Regions from separate parts of the Streptomyces sp. V4I23 genome, predicted to be linked through region 2. Evidence: riboswitches for the same ligand, from Rfam matches in the RefSeq annotation. Region 2 holds a riboswitch; the other holds the start of a gene.

Region 1 (9,423 bases), 1.4 Mb from region 2:
GGTCGGGGTCGCGCAGCAGCGCCTCGCTGTGGGCGCCCTTGCGGCAGGGCGAGATGAACGGGCCCTCGAAGTGGATGCCGGCGAGGTCGCCCTGTTCGACGAGCTCGGACAGGAAACCGGCGCGGTGCGCGAGGAAGTCCATGTCGCCGGTGACGGTGGAGGCGACCAGGGTGGTCGTGCCGTGGTGCCGGTGCGTCTGCACGCCCTGGAGCACCTCGTCGGCGGTGCCGGACGTGAAGGAGGCTCCGCCGCCGCCGTGGTTGTGGAGGTCCACGAAGCCGGGGACGATCCAGTGCCCGGACAGGTCGAGCGCGGGGGCGTCGCCGGGTGCGGACGCGGCGATCCTCGTGCCCTCGACGGCGATCCGGCCGTTCTCCACGGTCCCGGTCGGCAGCACCACACGGGCTCCGGCGAGAACGGTGCTCGTGGTGCTTCCGGTGCTGGCGGCCATCAGGCGGTTACCTCCGTGAGTAGATCCCAGGCGAGCAGTCCTGCGCCCAGGCATCCGGCGGTGTCCCCGAGGGCCGCCGGGACGATGTCGGGCAGCTGCTGGAACGTGACGCGTTCCTCGACGGCCGCCCGCAGCGGTGTGAACAAGGTTTCCCCGGCCTCGGCGAGGCCGCCACCGATGATCAGCGTGCGGGGGTCCAGCAGGGTGAGCGCGGTGACGAGCCCGTCGGCGAGCGCGTCCACGGCGTCCTGCCAGACCCGCAGGGCCGCCGGGTCGCCGGACTCTACGGCTTTGGCGCAGTCGGCGGCGTCGGCGCCCGGGTCGCCGGAGGCGGCCGCCCAGGCGCGGGTGACGGCGGAGGCGGAGGCGAGGGTCTCCAGGCAGCCTCGCTGGCCGCAGCCGCACTCGGGGCCGCCGGGCCGGACGACGACGTGGCCGATCTCGCCCGCGCAGCCGTGCGCGCCGGCCTCGATGGTCCCGTCGATGCCGATGGCGCCGGCGATGCCGGTGCCGAGCGGGACGAAGAGGAACCGGTCGGCGCCGCGGCCCGCTCCGATCCGGCCCTCGGCGAGGCCGCCGGTGCGGACGTCGTGGCCGAGGGCGACGGGCACGCCGTCGAGCCGCTCGGCGAGCAGGTCACGGAGGGGGACGTCGCGCCAGCCGAGGTTGGCGGCGTAGACGGCGATGCCGCGTTCGGCGTCGACGATGCCGGGCACGGCGAGTCCGGCGGCCTCGGCCGGGCGGCCGAGGTGCGCGAGTCCGTGGGCGCGGAGGTCCGCCGCGAAGTCGAGGATGGACGCGACGACGGCGTCGGCTCCCCGGTCCCGCCCGGTGGCGCGCCGCGCCTCGTACAGCAGTGTCCCGTCCGCCCCGACCAGGGCGGCCTTCATTCCGGTGCCGCCCACATCGAGGGCGATGACGTGTCTCACGAAGACAGTGTGGCGCGTGGACCGGGAACAGGTCTAGTCCAGTAGAGGGGATTGTTGTCAAGCCATACAAAACCGTGAGTCGTGAGGGGCCGCGCCCTGGCGGGACGTTGTGAAAGCGATACCGGCAATGGTGTAGACCTCATGAGCGAACGTGGAAGAATCGATGCTCGTCTCGCAGGGCGTCACTGGGGACCGACCGGGGCAAATCGACAACTGGCAGCAGAGGGTGGGGGAGTGCCGTGAAGCGGCCCTTCAGAGGTCTGACCGCGGCAGTCGCCGCACTCGGCATGACGGTCGCGCTGAGCGGCTGCGGCAACGAATCCGACCACGTCACCCTCAAGCTGGTGGCCGCCGACTACGACGTCGCCGGCGGCGAGAGCAGCAAGACCTACTGGGCCGACCTCACGGCCGCGTTCGAGGCCGAGAACCCCGGCATCGAGGTCGAGGTCCAGATCGAGTCCTGGAACGACGTCGACCGCAAGGTCGCCGAGATGGTCGAGGCCGGACAGGCCCCCGACATCGCGCAGATCGGCTCCTACGCCGACTACGCGGCCGCCGACAAGCTCTGGTCCGCGGACCAGCTGCTCTCCATCCCCGTGCAGTCCAACTTCCTCGGCCCGCTCACCGCGGCGGGCGAGCAGAAGCGCACCCAGTACGGACTGCCCTTCGTCGCCTCGACCCGGCTGCTCTTCTACAACAAGAAGCTGTTCGCCGAGGCCGGCGTCGAGGACGAGCCGAAGACCTGGGCCGACCTGGAGGAGGCCGCCCGGAAGCTGAAGGCCGGCACCGGCGCCACCTACCCCTTCGCCCTGCCGCTCGGGCCCGAGGAGGCCCAGGCCGAGACGATGATGTGGCTGCTCAGCGGCGGCGACGGCTATACGGACCCGGTCGACAAGTACACGATCGACTCGCAGCGCAACGTCGAGACCTTCCAGTGGCTGAAGGACCACCTCGTCGAGGAGGGCCTGACCGGTCCGGTCGCGCCCGGGAAGCTCAACCGCAAGGACGCCTTCGCGGCGTTCACGCGGGGCGAGGTCGGCATGCTCAACGGCCACCCCTCCCTCATGCAGGCCGCCGAGAAGAAGGGCATCGAGGTCGGCAAGGTCGCCCTGCCGGGCCGGCACGGCGAGGCCAAGGCGTCGATGGGCGTCGCCGACTGGATCATGGGCTTCAAGGAGAACGGGCACCGCAAGGAGATCGGCACGTTCCTCGACTTCGTCTTCACCGACAAGAATGTCCTGGACTTCGCCGACCAGAACGACCTGCTCCCCGTGACCGTCTCCGCCTCCGAGGCGATGGAGCTGGACCCGGCGCACAAGGACCTGAGGGCGTTCCTGCAGGAGCTGCCCGGTTCCGTGCTCCCGCCCGTCGGCAAGACGTCGTGGGCCGCGGTCAGCGAGAGCATCAAGAAGAACATCGGCAAGGCGGTCGAGCCGGGCGGCAGCCCCGCGAGCGTCCTCGGCCGCATCGCCCGCGAGGCCGATGCGGCGGAAGCCGCGGAATAGCCGCGCCCGGGCTGGGTGAGCGGGCACCGATGTCCCCGAGGGTGTCCCCGTGCGCCTCCTCGCGGCGATAGGTTGGAGCGTATGACCGACGAGCCCACGCTGACCGAGCGTGAGCGCGCCGTCCTAGGGGTGGAGCGACGGTCCTGGGCCGGGCCCGGGGCCAAGGAGCGGGCGATCAGGGAGCAGCTGGGGATGTCCCCGGTGCGCTACTACCAGCTCCTCAACGCCCTCCTCGACGACCCGCGCGCCCTCGCCCACGACCCTGTCACCGTCAACCGGCTTCGCCGTGTGAGGGACGCCAGGAGAACTCGCCGATAAGGTCGGATGCATGGGCAGCTCCCCGTACGCACACACTCTGCCGACGCCGTCCACCCCCGCAGGCCGCGACGGGCTCGCGGCACTGCTCGACCGGCCCGCCGGGGCCGTCGTGGCCCTCGATTTCGACGGCACCCTCGCCGAGATCGTGCCCGACCCCGAGCAGGCGCGCGCCCACCCCGCCGCCGTACCGGCGCTGGCCGCCCTCGCCCCGAAGATCGCGTCCGTCGCGGTGATCACGGGCCGGCCCGCCGGGGTCGCCGTGCGCTACGGAGGCTTCGCGGGCGTCGAGGGCCTCGATCACCTGGTGGTTCTCGGGCACTACGGCGCCGAGCGCTGGGACGCCCTCACCGGGACCGTGAACGCGCCCGCGCCGCACCCCGGTGTCGCCGCCGCGCGTGCGGAGCTGCCCGGCTTCCTCGACGGCCACGGTGCCTGGCACGGCACGTGGATCGAGGAGAAGGGCCGGGCCGTCGCGGTGCACACGCGCCGCGCGGAGGATCCGCAGGGCGCCTACGAGGCCCTGCGCGAACCGCTCGCAGCGCTCGCCTCCCGCCACGGCCTGATCCTGGAGCCGGGCCGCATGGTCCTGGAACTGCGCCCGCCGGGCATGGACAAGGGCGTCGCGCTCGCGGAGTACGTGCGGGAGGTGGGCGCCACGGCCGTGCTCTACGCCGGGGACGACCTGGGCGACCTGCCGGCGTACGGCGCGGTCGAGAAGCTGCGGTCGGACGGGGTGCCGGGACTGCTGGTGTGCAGCGGCACCGAGGTCACGGAACTGGCGTCCCGCGCGGATCTGGTGGTGCCGGGGCCGGGGGCCGTGGCGTCGCTGCTGGCGGCGCTGTCGGAACGGGTCTAGCCCTGCGGGCTGCGTTTCCCCACCCCGCCCCTTCCCGTAACCGGGGGCGCTGCCCCCGGACCCGCTCCCTACGCCCTGCGGGCGTGGGGGGACCCCCAGCGCCTCAAGCGCCGGCGGGGCTGGATTTCGCTGCGCGAAATCAGCCGGTCTGGGGGCACCTCCCACGGCCGCCAGGCCGTAGGGGGAGGGCGGAGTGGGGAAACGGCCCCGCGCAGCGGCCACGACCCCCGGGCGTCATGCCCGCAGGGCCTCCAGCTGGTCCAGGAACCAGCGCCGCGGCGGCAGCGACGTCGCCGCCGCCGACAGGCGCTTCGTGCGCTCCGCCCGTTCGGCGTCCGGCATCGTCAGCGCCGCGTGCAGCGCCTCCGCCGTGCCGGTCACGTCGTAGGGGTTGACCGTGATCGCGTCCTCGCCCAGGTCCCAGTACGCCCCCGCCTCCCGGGACAGCACCAGCGCGCACCCCGCGTCCGAGACGACCGGGACCTCCTTGGCGACCAGGTTCATGCCGTCCCGGATGGGGTTGACGAGGGCGACGTCGGCCAGCCGGTACGCGGCGAGCGAGCGGGCGAAGTCGTCCTTGACGTGGACGACGACCGGGGTCCAGCCCGCGGTGCCGTACCGCTCGTTGATCTCGGCGGCGATCCGGGAGACCTCGGCCGTGTAGTCCCGGTAGACCGCGAGGTCCTGCCGCGACGGGTAGGCGAGCGCGATGTGGACGACCCGCTCGCGCCACTCGGGGCGGGTCTCCAGCAGCTCCCGGTACGCCAGCAGACCGCGCACGATGTTCTTGGACAGCTCGGTCCGGTCGACGCGCACGATCGTCCTGCGGCCCTCGCCCACCTGCTCGCGCAGCTGCGCCATCTGTTCCGCCACGTCCGGCCGGTGCGCCCGCTCGCGCAGGAAGCCCGCGTCGGCGCCGAGCCCGTGGACCCCGATCTCCGTCGTGCCGGTGCCGCCGGTGACCCGCTCGCAGCACGCGGCGAACGCGTCCGCCCACCGCTGCGTCAGGAAGCCCAGCCGGTCCGCGCCCAGCATCCCCCGCAGCAGCTCCTCGGCGACGTCGTCCGGCAGCAGCCCGAAGTAGTCCGGGGGCGCCCACGGCGTGTGCGTGAAGTGGCCGATCCGCAGGTCGGGGCGCATCTGGCGCAGCATCCCCGGCACCAGCGCGAGGTGGTAGTCCTGCACGAGGACCGCCGCGCCCTGTGCCGCGTCGGCGGCCAGCGCCTCGGCGAAGGCGCGGTTGTAGGCCCGGTAGGCGTCCCACTGCCGACGGAACTCCCGGTCGAAGACCGGCTCCAGCGGAGTCTGGTAGAGCATGTGGTGCACGAACCACAGCACCGAGTTCGCGATGCCGTTGTACGCGTCGGAGTGGATGGCCGGATCGATGTCGAGCATCCTGACGCCCGGCTCGCTCACCCCGCGCCGCACGGCCTCGCGGTCGCCGTCGCCGAGGGCGGCGCACACCCACAGCGACTGCGCGTCGGAGCCGATCGCGGAGAGGCCGGAGACGAGGCCGCCTCCGCCGCGGCGGGCGTCGAGCCCGCCCTTGCCGTCCGGTGAGTAGGAGACCGGGCCGCGGTTGGAGGCGACGAGGATCTGAGCAGCGTCGGTGACCATGTGGCGAACCTAGCCCGTCCCGTATGGCCTCAAACGTGCGTGCGGCCGCGCCGCGGGTCAGTGTCACGTTTCCGGCCACGGGCGGCCGCGACGGCGACCACGCCCGCCGCGGTCAGGCTGAGTGCGACCCCGCCGAGCAGCCACAGCTGCTCGGCGGTGGAACCGGTGCGGGCCGGCTCACCGGTGTACCGCGGCCCCTCGGCGGCCAGGGCCGGCGCCGTGCCCTGGATCCCGCGCATGACGTCCATGAAGTCGGTGAGGTCCATGAGGTTCATACATAGGAAAGTTAGACAAAAGGGACGGAGGTCCCGGCTTATGCCGCGCGACGCGCCGCGTACTCACCGATCTCGCGCATAGGCGGCCGCTCCTCGGTGTCCACCGGGTGGTCCCGGGGCTCGAATCCGTGCTCGCCGCGCACGAACTGGGTGAGCTCGGGCCGCACCAAATGGCCGCGGGCCAGCCTCAGTTGCGCCGTGCGGTAGATCGTCGCCGCCATCCGGCCAAGGGCCTGCCCGTCCTGGTGGCGGTGCCTGCGCGTGCCCACGTCGACCTGTGCGAGCGCGTCGAGTCCCACCAGGTTGAGGGCGTCCACCAGCAGGCCCAGCTCCACTCCGTAACCGACCGGGAACGGCAGTTGCTCCAGCAGGGAGCGCCGGGCCGCGTACTCGCCGCCCAGCGGCTGGACGAAACCGGCCAGTTGCGGCCAGTGCAGATTCAGCAGCGGCCGCGCCACCAGCTCCGTCACCCGGCCTCCCTGAGCGGGGGCGGAGCCGAGCGGGCGGTCGTACATCGCCTTGACGAACTGCACTTCGGGGTCGGTCAGCAGCGGCCCGACGATCCCGACGACGAAGTCCGGGGAGAACTCGCGCAGGTCCGCGTCGACGAAGCACACGATGTCACCAGTGGTCACCATCAGTGACCGCCAGAGCACATCGCCCTTGCCCGGCACCGCCGGTATGCGCGGCAGGACGGCGTCCCGGTGGACCACCCGCGCGCCCGCCGCGGCGGCCACCTCGGCCGTGCGGTCGCTCGACGCCGAGTCGATCACCACCAGTTCGTCGACCAGCGGAACGGGGCCCGACATCAGCGCGTCGCGTATCGAGGAGACGATCTCCCCGACCGTCTCCTCCTCGTTCAGGGCCGGCAGCACCACGCTCACCGTGGTGTTCTTCTTGGCGGCCAGCAGCCGGCCGAGAGGGCGGTCGGCCACCGACCAGGACCGTCGGGCGAGCCAGCGCTCCACCTCATCCAGCACGTGATCTCCATCTCGCGGATCGGACGACCATCTCAAGCGTCCAGGGGTTCGGTTACAGTCTTGAACAACGCGCATGACCGCCGCATGTCGGGGTCACCGCGCCGACAACCGAATACCGCTCATCCAGAGGGGCAGAGGGACACGGCCCGTTGAAGCCCCGGCAACCCTCCAGCCGATCTCTGCGCACATCGCGCGAGGCTCACGGCTAGGGAAGGTGCCAATTCCGTCTCGCGGCGAGATGCGCCGCGGGGAAGATGAGGAGAAAGGGCCTCGCCTCCATGGCTGTGCAGACTGTCGCCACCACCAACGGCTCCGCTGGTTCCACCGGATCCGTCGACCTGGGCCCCGCCTCCGGGCTCTCCTGCCGCGAGTGCGGCGAGCGGTTCGACCTCGGTCCGATCTTCGCGTGCGAGGTCTGTTTCGGGCCGCTCGAAGTCGCGTACGACGTGCCGAGCGGCGACCCCGAGGCCCTGCGCGAGCGGATCGAGTCCGGCCCCGAGAACATCTGGCGCTACGCCCCGCTGCTGCCCGTCCCGGCCGACGTCGCGGACAAGCCGAACCTGAACCCCGGCTGGACCAAGCTCGTCCAGGCCGACAACCTCGCCCGTGAGCTGGGCGTCGAGGCCGGCAAGCTCTTCGTCAAGGACGACTCCGGCAACCCGACGCACTCCTTCAAGGACCGCGTCGTCGCCCAGGCCCTGGAGGCCGCCCGCGCCTTCGGCTACACCACCCTCTCCTGCTCCTCCACCGGCAACCTCGCGGGCGCGGTCGGCGCCGCGGCGGCCCGCGCCGGCCTCCGCTCCTGCGTGTTCATCCCGCACGACCTGGAGCAGGGCAAGGTCGTCATGGCCGCGGTCTACGGCGGTGAACTGGTTGGCATCGAGGGCAACTACGACGACGTCAACCGCTTCTGCTCCGAGCTCATCGGAGACCCCGCCGGCGAGGGCTGGGGCTTCGTGAACGTCAACCTCCGCCCGTACTACGCCGAGGGCTCCAAGACGCTCGCGTACGAGATCTGCGAGCAGCTCGGCTGGCGGCTGCCCGACCAGATCGTCATCCCGATCGCCTCCGGCTCCCAGCTCACCAAGATCGACAAGGGGCTGCAGGAGCTGATCAAGCTGGGTCTGGTCGAGGACAAGCCCTACAAGATCTTCGGCGCCCAGGCCGAGGGCTGCTCCCCGGTGTCCGTAGCCTTCAAGGCGGGCCACGACGTGGTCAAGCCGCAGAAGCCCGACACCATCGCCAAGTCCCTGGCGATCGGCAACCCGGCCGACGGCCCGTACGTCCTGGACATCTGCCGCCGCACCGGCGGCGCGGTCGAGGACGTCACCGACGAGCAGATCGTGGACGCGATCAAGCTGCTGGCCCGCACGGAGGGCATCTTCACGGAGACCGCCGGCGGCACGACCCTCGGTGTGGCGAAGAAGCTGATCGAGGCCGGTGCCATCGACCCGTCCCTGACCACGGTCGTCGTCAACACGGGTGACGGCCTCAAGACCCTCGACGCGGTGGCGCCCACGACGGGTATGACCGCTGTCATCCGACCCAACCTGGACTCTTTCCGAGAGGCTGGCCTCGCATGAGCGTCAACGTCCGTATCCCCACCATCCTCCGCACGTACACGGGCGGGCAGGCCGAGGTTCCCGCCGAGGGCGCGACCCTGGCCGAGGTCATCGCGGACCTGGAGAAGAACCACACGGGCATCGCGGCCCGCGTCCTGGACGACCAGGGCAAGCTGCGCCGCTTCGTCAACGTGTACGTGAACGACGACGACGTCCGCTTCGAGCAGGGCCTGGAGACGGCGACGCCGGACGGTGCGGGCGTCTCGATCATCCCCGCCGTCGCCGGCGGCTGATCTCCTCCGCGTCACCCCGCGTTATCGGTATTGCCCCCTCCGCGAGAGAAGCGGAGGGGGCAATTCTGCATGGTTGAGCGCGGTAGAGTCTGGGAAGCCCCCTCCGCCGGCCGCTCGGCAATGCGTTCCCGCTCCACAAGAATGCGCCAAAGTAAGCGATCGAATTGCGTCGAAAGTGGCACTTTGCCGGGCCCGACTTGCCCCGGAATTCAATGAATTCGCATGGATCGGCCGATCGGTCCTGCCCAGATTTCTCGTCCGATTGACCTGTTGCAGAGGGCAGTTGGGCAGATACATTCAGCCGCGGTCGACGCGTTCCGGCGCACACCCCTCCTGCTGGGGTGAGGTCTGACCCGGGTCCGCGAAGTGCGGTCCTGTGCAAGGGCCAGTAATAGGGGAGTTAGGCATGGCTCAGGGCACCGTCAAGTGGTTCAACGCGGAGAAGGGGTACGGCTTCATCGCGGTCGACGGTGGTGCGGATGTTTTCGTCCACTACAGTGCGATCCAGATGGACGGATACCGCACCCTTGAAGAGGGTCAGCGAGTCGAGTTCGAGATCTCGCAGGGCCAGAAGGGTCCGCAGGCTGACATGGTCAAGCTCGCCGTCTGATCCAACTGATCCAGGCGCGTTCGGCCA
Region 2 (9,423 bases):
TCGGCGACCGTACGGCGCAGGGCGGCCTCGCCGCGCTTCACATCGGCCTGCGCGCTGCGCAGCTTGCGCCCCAGGGAGTCGTTCTCCTTGCGGGCGCCGTCGAGCTCGGCGCGCAGCCGCTCGGTCTCGGCCCTGATCTGGCCGCGCGCCGCCGCCAGTTCCTCGCGCAGCCGCTCCAGTTCACGCCGGCCGGCCTCGTCGGCGCGCTCGGCGTCCGCACGCTGGGCCTCCTCGCCGGCCGCGGCGACGAGTTTCACCCATCCGGTGGGGCGCAGCACGTACGCGGCGGCGGCCACGTCGACCGGGTCGGCGGCGGCGGGCGGGGCTCCGGACTCCAGGGCCCGGGCGAGCTCGGGCTCCGCCTTGGCCAGCCGCTCGGCGATCCGCTGCCTGAAGAGCGTGTCGCTCTCCAGCGCGGCGGCCATCGCGTTGCCGGCGAACTTGCCCCGGCGGGTGGGGGTGAACCGGGCGTACTGCCTCAGCTGCGGCGGCAGCTCGGCGACGGTCAGGCCGCCGAACGCGTCCGAGACGAGCGCGACGACGCGGCGCCGCACCCCTTCGGGCAGCGGGCGGTCGAGCGCCTCGGCGGCGTCACCGGCCGCACCGGCCGGCTCCGCGCCACTCGCGGGCTGCTCCACGATCCGTCACCCCTACCACCCTTGCGGGCCGCTCTCCCTCAGGAAGCGGCGCCCGGCCTGTCCACCAGCTCGATCTGGTCCACCGCGTTGCACCAGCGGCAGCGGACCGACTCGATGGTCTCACTGACCACCTCGCGCTCCTCGACGGTCGGCTCGCCGGCAAGGTCCAGATGGACGTACTCGACGACCTTGGACGAGCGCGTCACGTCGAAGCGTGTGAGGTTGCCGCAGAGTGTGCAGCGCCACCTGGTCTCGGCGGTAGGCCAGGGAACCGTCGTCATCGTGCCGTCCTCTTCCGTCGTGCGGGTCCTGTGCCGCGGTGCGCCCTCGAACTGCGGATGTACTGCCTGTAACCCTACGGGCATGGGGGCACCCGATGCTCACGCGGACCGGAGCTCGAGGGAGGGCGCCGTGGTCACGGCGAGGCACTCTGTACCGTTCGGTCCCGCTACGCCATGCTCTGTCCATGATCAGTAGGTGGGGCAGGGCACGGGACATGGTCCGGGAGGCGGCGAAGGGGCCGGTCGTCACCTACGGCCTGATCGCACTGTGCTGCGCGATCTTCGTCGTCAGCCCGGTCTCCGGCCTCGACCCCTCCCACGGGCTCGGCGACGCCCTGCTCGCGGCGCAGGAGGCGTACTTCGAACGCTGGGGCGTGATCCCGGCGGACCTCCTGACCGGATCGCCCCGCGCGCTCCTGACGCCCTTCACCGCCCTGTTCATCCACGGCAGCTGGCTGCACCTGCTGGGGAACATGCTCTTCCTCTACGTCTTCGGCACGATGGCCGAAGAACGCATGGGGCGTGCGGAGTTCGCCCTCTTCTACCTGGGCGCCGGCTACGTGGCCCTGCTCGCGTACGCGGTGGCCAACGCGGAATCCGCGCAGACGCTGGTGGGCGCGTCCGGGGCGATCTCGGGAGTGCTGGGCGCGTTCCTGTTCCTGTTCCCGAAGGCGCGGGTGACGAGCCTGTACCCGTTCCTCTTCTTCCTGCCGCTGCGATTCCCGGCGTGGGCGGTGCTGATCTTCTGGTTCGTCCTTCAGTGGCTGGCGGCCCAGAAGGCGCGGCAGCGGCCCGGGGGTCGCGTACCTGGCGCACCTCGCGGGGTTCTCGGCGGGCTTCCTCTACGCCTGGGGCCGATTCCGGGGTGGGACTAGAGTGAGGACATCTGCAGCGGCCACCGAGGGAGAAAGCCAACCGTGATCACCGCGATCGTGCTCATCAAGACCAGTGTGGACCGCATCCCCGAGATCGCCGAGTCGATCGCGGCGCTGGACAGCGTCAGCGAGGTCTTCTCCGTGACCGGCACGTACGACCTGATCGCCATGGTGCGCGTGGCGAAGCACGACGACCTGGCGGACGTGATTCCGGGCCGCATCAGCAAGATCCCGGGCGTCGAGGCGACGGACACGCACGTGGCGTTCCGCACGTACTCGCAGCACGATCTGGAGGCTGCGTTCGCGATCGGCCTCGACGCGTAGCGCTTGGGGGCACCTCCCATGCCCGCAGGGCTATGGGGGAGGGCGGCGCACCCGGCTGCGCCGCCCCCTGACTCAGACCGCGGGGACGCAGCGGCCGTCCTCCGTGCGGTACGTCCACTTCGCGCCCTCGCGCACCAGCTCCCGCACCGCCCCCACGAAACGCTCCACATGCTCGTCCGGCGTGCCCGCGCCGAAGCTCACGCGGATCGCGTTCAGCGACTGCTCCCCCGGCTCCGCCTCCGGCGCACCGCACTCGCCGACCTCCTGCGGGTCGCTGCCGAGCAGCGTGCGCACCAGCGGGTGGGCGCAGAACAGGCCGTCCCGGACGCCGATCCCGTACTCCGCCGACAGCGCCGCCGCGAAGTGCGAGCTGTTCCAGCCGTCCACCACGAACGAGATGACGCCGACGCGCGGCGCGTCGTCGCCGAAGAGCGACAGGACGCGGACCTGCGGCACCTCCGCCAGCCCCTCGCGCACCTTCGCGATCAGGTGCTGCTCGCGCTCGACCAGCGTGTCGAAGCCGGCCTCCGTGAGCGCCTTGCAGGCGGACGCGATCGAGTAGACGCCGATCACGTTCGGCGAACCGGCCTCGTGGCGCGCGGCCGTCGTGTGCCACTCGACGTCCACGCCGCCGTCCGCGCGCCGCGCCACCTTCCGCGACGCGCCGCCGCCCGCCAGGTACGGCTCCGCGTCCTGGAGCCAGTCGGCGCGGCCGGCCAGCACGCCGGAACCGAACGGCGCGTACAGCTTGTGCCCCGAGAACGCGACCCAGTCGACGTCCAACTCCCGTACGGACACGAGGTGGTGGGGCGCGAGCTGGGCGGCGTCCAGCACGATGCGCGCACCGTGCGCATGGGCAGCGGCGGCGAGTTCCTTCACGGGCCACAGCTCACCGGTCACGTTCGACGCACCGGTCACGCACACCAGCGCCGGACCGTAAGGGTCGCGCTCGGCGAGCGCGTGCTCCAGCGTCCGTACCGCCTCTTCCGGGGTGCGCGGCGCATTCAGGTACGTCACGCGCGCATCACTCCACGGCAGCAGCGACGCGTGGTGCTCGGTCTCGAAGACGAAGACCTGGCAGTCGGTGGGGAGCACGGCGGCGAGCAGGTTCAGCGAGTCCGTGGTGGAGCGGGTGAAGACGACCTGGTCACCGTCCCGGCAGTCGAGGAAGGAGTGGACGGTGGCCCGGCTGTTCTCGAACAGGTCGGTGGACAGCTGCGAGAGGTATCCGGCGCCCCGGTGCACGCTGCCGTAGTAGGGGGCGTACGCGGCGACGTCGTCCCACACGCGCTGGAGCGCCGGGGCGCTGGCCGCGTAGTCGAGGGCGGCGTACGTGACCTCGCCGCCGGTCACGAGCGGGACGGTGACGTCCCGGCCGAGGACGGGCAGCGGCGCGGAGCAGCAGGGGTCGCAGTCGGCGGCGGCAGCGGCGGAGGCGGTGGCGGCGGCGGAGGCGGTGGCGGTGGCGGCGGCGGCGACAGGGCGTGCGGACATGACGGTATCTCCCGGCAGGAAAAGGCGAGTTGGCTTCGACAGGCCCCGCGACGGCGCAACAGCGCAGCTGTGCAACGGCGTACGGGGAAAGACCTCGACGCGCGGACATCCCGCACGGAGGTGTGGTGAAGAAGGGGCGGAACGCCCTATCGCATTCGCTTGCTCACGAGACAGCTCCTCGAGGACCAGGACCCCAGGGCTGGAAGGGGTCCGCGCTTGCCACAGACCTCGCTGCCTGCGGCCTGGTCTTCACCCGGGGCACCCCGCCACGGACGGAGGGTTGCCGGACAGCGGGCCGGGGCCGTAATCGCTGTCACTCATGACCTTGGAGAGCATCCTGCCATACGTCTCGGATGGCGCAAGGCCGCGGTCCGCATAGTGGACCGCGCCCTTGCCGGACTCACCCGTGGTGCGTCGTTCCGCCGGACGTCACGCGTTGCTCGCCGTCACCCAGCGCTCCAGCGCCGCCCGCGCCGCGCCCGAGTCGATCGACTGCGCCGCCCGCGCGATACCGGCCGCCAGCTGTTCGTTCAGCGTGCCGTCGGTCGGCTCCAGCGCCGCCAGCGCTGCCGCCGAGTTGAGCAGGACGGCGTCCCGCACCGGGCCGGTCTCGCCGCCGAGCAGGCGGCGCGCCACGTCGGCGTTGTACGAGGCGTCGGCGCCGCGCAGGGCCTCCACGGGCACCAGGTCGATACCGAGGTCCCGCGGGTCGAACGCCTCCTCGGTCACCTCGCCGTCCCGGACCCTCCACACGCGGGACGTCGCGGTCGTGGTGAGCTCGTCCAGCCCGTCGTCGCCGCGGAACACCAGCGCGGAGGAGCCGCGCTCGGCGAGGACGCCGGCGACGATGGGCGCCATCCGGGCGTCGGCGACGCCGGTGGCCTGGGCCCTGACCTTGGCCGGGTTGGTGAGCGGGCCCAGGAAGTTGAAGACGGTGCGGATGCCGAGTTCCTTGCGGGCCATGGCGACATGGCGCAGTGCCGGGTGGAACTTCACCGCGAAGCAGAAGGTGATCCCGGCCTCCTCGGCGACCTCGGCCACGCGCTGCGGGGTCAGCTCCAGATTGACGCCGAGCTTCTCCAGGACGTCCGAGGCCCCGCTCGCCGACGAGGCGGCCCGGTTGCCGTGCTTGACCACCTTCGCGCCCGTACCGGCGACGACGATCGCGGACATGGTGGAGATGTTGACCGTCTTCGCGCCGTCGCCGCCGGTGCCGACGATGTCGACACTGGGGCCGGGGACCTCGATGAGGTTGGCGTGCTCGTACATGGTCCGTACGAGGCCCGAGATCTCCTCGACGGTCTCGCCCTTGGCCCGCAGGGCCACCGCGAAGCCGGCGATCTGCGCGTCGGTGGCCTCGCCGCTGAGGATGCGGTCCATGGCCCACGCGGTGGCGTCGGCACTCTGGTCGCGGTTGTCGAGGAGGGCGTTCAGCACGCTCGGCCAGGAGTGGGCCGCCACGCTGTCGCCGCCAACCGGGGTCACAACGTTCATGGTCCACTCCTGGGTCCACAAGCCGATAAGGATGGCACCCACCCTATCCAGCCCCGGGGCACAGCGAAGGGCCCCGTCCATTCGATGGACGGGGCCCGCGCTGTGGCGACCGACAGGTCAGGTGATCAGTGGTGGCCGTGGCCGCTGGTGATCTCCTTGTACTCGTCGACCGTGGGCTTGGCGACCTGGTTGTCGCCGCCGTAGTAGCCCTTGCTGAGCTTGACGCGCAGCTTCTCCATACGGCCGATCTTGCGGCGCACACCGTTCTCGTCGACCGTCGGGCCGATCTCGGCGGGCTTGTACTGCTCGTGCGCGGTCAGCTTGTACCGGTCGGCCTGCGACAGCGGCTCGTGGATCTCGACGAACTCACCGTGCGGCAGGCGCTTGATGATGCCGGACTCGCGTCCGTGCAGCACCTTCTCCTTGTCACGCCGCTGCAGACCCAGGCAGATCCGCTTCGTGATGATGAAGGCGAGAACCGGTCCGACGAAGTAGGTGATCCGGACGAACCAGGTGATCGAGTTGATCGACAGGTGGAAGTGCGTGGCGAAGATGTCGTTTCCACCGCCGAGCAGCATGATCACATAGCCGGTGACCCAGGCGACGCCCAGGGCGGTACGGGTCGGCGCGTTGCGCGGGCGGTCCAGGATGTGGTGCTCGCGCTTGTCGCCGGTGATCCAGGACTCGATGAACGGGTAGACGGCGATCGCCCCGAGGACCAGACCGAAGAGGACCAGCGGGATGAACACGCCCAGGACGAGCGTGTGACCCCACAGGTTGATCTCCCAGCCCGGCATCACACGGATCAGACCCTCGGCGAAGCCCATGTACCAGTCGGGCTGGGCACCGGTGGACACCTGGTCCGGGCGGTACGGGCCGAGCGCCCACACCGGGTTGATCGTGAACAGGCCGGCGATGATCGCGATGACACCGAAGACCAGGAAGAAGAAGCCTCCGGCCTTGGCCATGTACACCGGCAGCAGGGGCATGCCGACGACGTTCTTGTTCGTGCGGCCGGGGCCCGCGAACTGCGTGTGCTTGTGGTAGAAGACCAGGATCAGGTGCGCCACCACGAGGCCGAGCATGATGCCCGGCAGCAGCAGGATGTGGATCGAGTAGAACCGGGCCACCATGTCGTGGCCGGGGAACTCGCCGCCGAACAGGAACATCGAGATGTACGTGCCGACGATCGGCGTGGACAGGATCGCGCCCTGCGTGAAGCGGACACCGGTGCCGGAGAGCAGGTCGTCGGGCAGCGAGTAACCGGTGAAACCGGTGAACATGCCGAGGACGAACAGCAGGAAGCCGAACAGCCAGTTGATCTCACGCGGCTTGCGGAACGCGCCGGTGAAGAACACGCGCATCATGTGCACGAACATGGCGGCGAGGAAGATCAGCGCGGCCCAGTGGTGGATCTGCCGGATGAGCAGACCACCGCGGACGTCGAAGCTGATGTCCAGGGTCGAGGCGTACGCCTCTGTCATGCGGATGCCCTGCATCGGCACGTACGAGCCGTGGTACTCGATCTCGTTCATGCTCGGGTGGAAGAACAGCGTCAGGTACACACCCGTGAGGATGATGATGATGAAGCTGTAGAGCGCGATCTCACCCAGCATGAAGGACCAGTGGTCCGGGAAGATCTTCCGCATGTTGGCCTTGGCCAGGGAGTAGATCCCGAGCCGGCCGTCCGCCCAGTCGGCCACCCGCTCGCCGGCGGGCGCCTTCTTCTGCGTATCCGTCTGTGTACTCATCCGCGCTCCCAGAAGGCAGGACCGACAGGCTCTTCGAAGTCGCCGAGCGCCTCGAGGTTGCCCTCGGCGTTCACACCGATCCGCAGCTGCGGAAGGGGGTGACCGGCCGGGCCGAAGATGACGCGGGCGCCGTCGGAGAGGTCGAAGGTGGACTGGTGGCACGGGCAGAGGACGTGGTGCGTCTGCTGCTCGTACAGGCTGACCGGGCAGCCGACGTGGGTGCAGATCTTCGAGTAGGCGACGATGCCGTCGTGCGACCACTCGAGCTCGCGCTTGTCCTTGATGTCCTCCGGCTGAATGCGGACGAGCATCAGGGCGGCCTTGGCGATCTCGGTGTTGAACTCGTGGTCGCTCTCCTCCAGGCCCTCGGGCATGGCGAAGGTCAGCGACCCGACCGCGACGTCCTCGGGACGGAGCGGCTCGTTCGTGTTCATGTTGATGAGGGTCTTGCCCTTGGCCCACAGCGTGTGGCGGAGCTTGTCCTCGGGCAGCGGGCCGAGCTCGCGCAGCAGCACCACACCGGAGAGCGGCACCATGGCCAGCGCGCCGAACATGGTGTTGCGGATCAGCTTGCGGCGGCCGATCGCGGACTCACGCGCACCGTCGGCGAAGTCCGACATGACCTTGGCCTTGACCTCGGGCGCGGCCTCGATCGCGTGCCGGTCGTCGGCGACCTCGACGTCGGACATCAGGGTGCGCGCCCAGTGCACGGCGCCGGCGCCGATGCAGAAGAGCGCGAGACCCAGGGTCACACCCAGCGCGAAGTTCAGCGCGCTGATGTGACCGAGCGGCCAGATGTAGACGATCGTCTTGACGTCGAAGATCACGAACGAGGCGATGAAGCCGATCGTGGAGAGCATCGACAGCGTGAACAGGAAGGCGACGGTGCGCTCGGAGCGCTTGGCCGCACGCTCGTCGATGTCCTGGACGCGCGGCTTGTGGGCCGGCAGTCCGGGGTCGGCGAACGGGTCCTCGTCACGCTGTGCGACGGCCGTGCCGCCTCCGTGAGCCGCGTCGTGCGCGGTGCCCTGCCCTGCCGGCAGGTTCTCTTCTGAATTCTCTTGGCTACTCATGACTTCTTGGCCTTAGCGGTGTGGGCCGCAACCCAGACGGCAACAGCGATCAGCGAACCCAGACCGAAGATCCAGCCGAACAGACCCTCGCTCACGGGGCCGAGGCCACCGAGGGCGAAGCCGCCGGGGGTCGGGGTCTCGTCACCGTTCACGGAGTTGACGTACGCGATGATGTCCCGCTTCTGCTGCTGGGGCATCGTGGTGTCGGGGAAGGACGGCATGTTCTGCGGGCCGGTCTGCATGGCCTCGTAGAGATGCTTCGCGCTGACGCCTTCGAGGCTCGGGGCGTACTTGCCGTCGGTCAGGGCGCCGCCCTCACCGGTGAAGTTGTGGCACTGCGCACAGTTGGTGCGGAACAGATCGCCACCCTTGGCGATGTCCGCGCCCTCGGGGCTGTAGTCCTTCTCGGTCGGCGTGATCGGGCCGGCACCCAGGGAGGCGACGTACGCAGCGAGCTGGTCGATCTCCTTCTGGGTGTAGATGACCTTCTTCTTCGGCACCTGCGCGCCGGGCTGCTGGGCGGGCATGCGTCCGGTGCCGACCTGGAAGTCGACAGCGGCGGAGCCGACGCCGACCAGAGGCGGGCCGTCGGAGGTGCCCTGACCGCCGGTTCCGTGGCAGCTGGCGCAGCCGACGGTGTAGAGCTTCTGGCCCTCCTTGATGGCGAGGGACTGGGCGGTTACATCGGCCTGCGCCTTGTCCGCGGGTGCGAACGCGGCGTACAGCCCCCCAGTGGCCGCCAGCGCGAGGAGTAGGACGACGACCGCCGCCAGCGGATGGCGTCGTCGTGCGGAGAGCTTTTTCACGGATTACCCCGGTGTCAGGATCTTCTGCGTCGATGCTTCTGGACTATGTCTGCTTCAGGCGGCTTCCGCTCGGTGCGTGCCGCCCGCGCCGATTACTTGATCATGTAGATCGTGGCGAAGAGGCCGATCCAGACGACATCGACGAAGTGCCAGTAGTAGGACACGACGATGGCGGCGGTTGCCTGCTCGTGGGTGAATCTCCTGGCCGCGTACGTCCTGCCGAGAACCAGCAGGAAGGCGATGAGACCGCCCGTCACGTGGAGGCCGTGGAAGCCGGTGGTCAGGTAGAACACGGAGCCGTACGGGTCGGACGAGAGGGAGAGCCCCTCGTGCTTGACCAGCTCCGTGTACTCGAAGACCTGACCGCCGATGAAGATCGCACCCATCACGAAGGTGATCACGAACCAGGTGCGGAGCTTCTTCACGTCGCCGCGCTCGGCGGCGAAGACGCCGAGCTGGCACGTGAGGGAGGAGAGCACCAGGATCGTGGTGTTCGTCGCCGAGAACGGGAAGTTCAGCGCATCGGCTTTCTCTGCCCAGAACTCGGCACCCGTCACCGATCGCAGGGTGAAGTACATCGCGAAGAGGGCCGCGAAGAACATCAGCTCGGAACTCAGCCAGATGATGGTTCCGACGCTGGTGAGGTTCGGCCGATTGACCGACGGGTGCGCGTGCCCGGTTTCTACT

Evidence for each region. Region 2 has a riboswitch for S-adenosylmethionine ahead of QFZ82_RS28705 (aminotransferase class V-fold PLP-dependent enzyme). Riboswitches for the same ligand answer to the same signal wherever they lie in the genome.
Region 1: it holds a riboswitch for S-adenosylmethionine, as region 2 does, so the genes downstream of both, thrC (threonine synthase) here and QFZ82_RS28705 (aminotransferase class V-fold PLP-dependent enzyme) in region 2, are expected to answer to the same signal.

What each region holds. Positions count from the first base shown of each region.
Region 1 is NZ_JAUSZW010000004.1:4,373,279-4,382,701, forward strand. Features, by position in the region: gene nagA (N-acetylglucosamine-6-phosphate deacetylase) at 1-451, opposite strand, end outside; gene QFZ82_RS22200 (ROK family protein) at 451-1,380, opposite strand; gene QFZ82_RS22205 (extracellular solute-binding protein) at 1,668-2,885, shown strand; gene QFZ82_RS22210 (DUF3263 domain-containing protein) at 2,967-3,203, shown strand; gene otsB (trehalose-phosphatase) at 3,214-4,059, shown strand; gene QFZ82_RS22220 (trehalose-6-phosphate synthase) at 4,294-5,676, opposite strand; gene QFZ82_RS22225 (hypothetical protein) at 5,706-5,951, opposite strand; gene QFZ82_RS22230 (glucosyl-3-phosphoglycerate synthase) at 5,990-6,931, opposite strand; SAM riboswitch class I at 7,048-7,192, shown strand; gene thrC (threonine synthase) at 7,210-8,514, shown strand; gene QFZ82_RS22240 (MoaD/ThiS family protein) at 8,511-8,786, shown strand; gene QFZ82_RS22245 (cold-shock protein) at 9,193-9,396, shown strand.
Region 2 is NZ_JAUSZW010000004.1:5,803,280-5,812,702, reverse strand. Features, by position in the region: gene QFZ82_RS28725 (NYN domain-containing protein) at 1-638, opposite strand, end outside; gene QFZ82_RS28720 (hypothetical protein) at 677-919, opposite strand; partial or broken gene QFZ82_RS28715 (rhomboid family intramembrane serine protease) at 1,105-1,840, shown strand; gene QFZ82_RS28710 (Lrp/AsnC family transcriptional regulator) at 1,837-2,118, shown strand; gene QFZ82_RS28705 (aminotransferase class V-fold PLP-dependent enzyme) at 2,191-3,612, opposite strand; SAM riboswitch class IV at 3,820-3,937, opposite strand; gene trpD (anthranilate phosphoribosyltransferase) at 4,042-5,106, opposite strand; gene QFZ82_RS28695 (cytochrome bc complex cytochrome b subunit) at 5,232-6,857, opposite strand; gene QFZ82_RS28690 (ubiquinol-cytochrome c reductase iron-sulfur subunit) at 6,854-7,930, opposite strand; gene QFZ82_RS28685 (c-type cytochrome) at 7,927-8,736, opposite strand; gene QFZ82_RS28680 (heme-copper oxidase subunit III) at 8,829-9,423, opposite strand, start outside.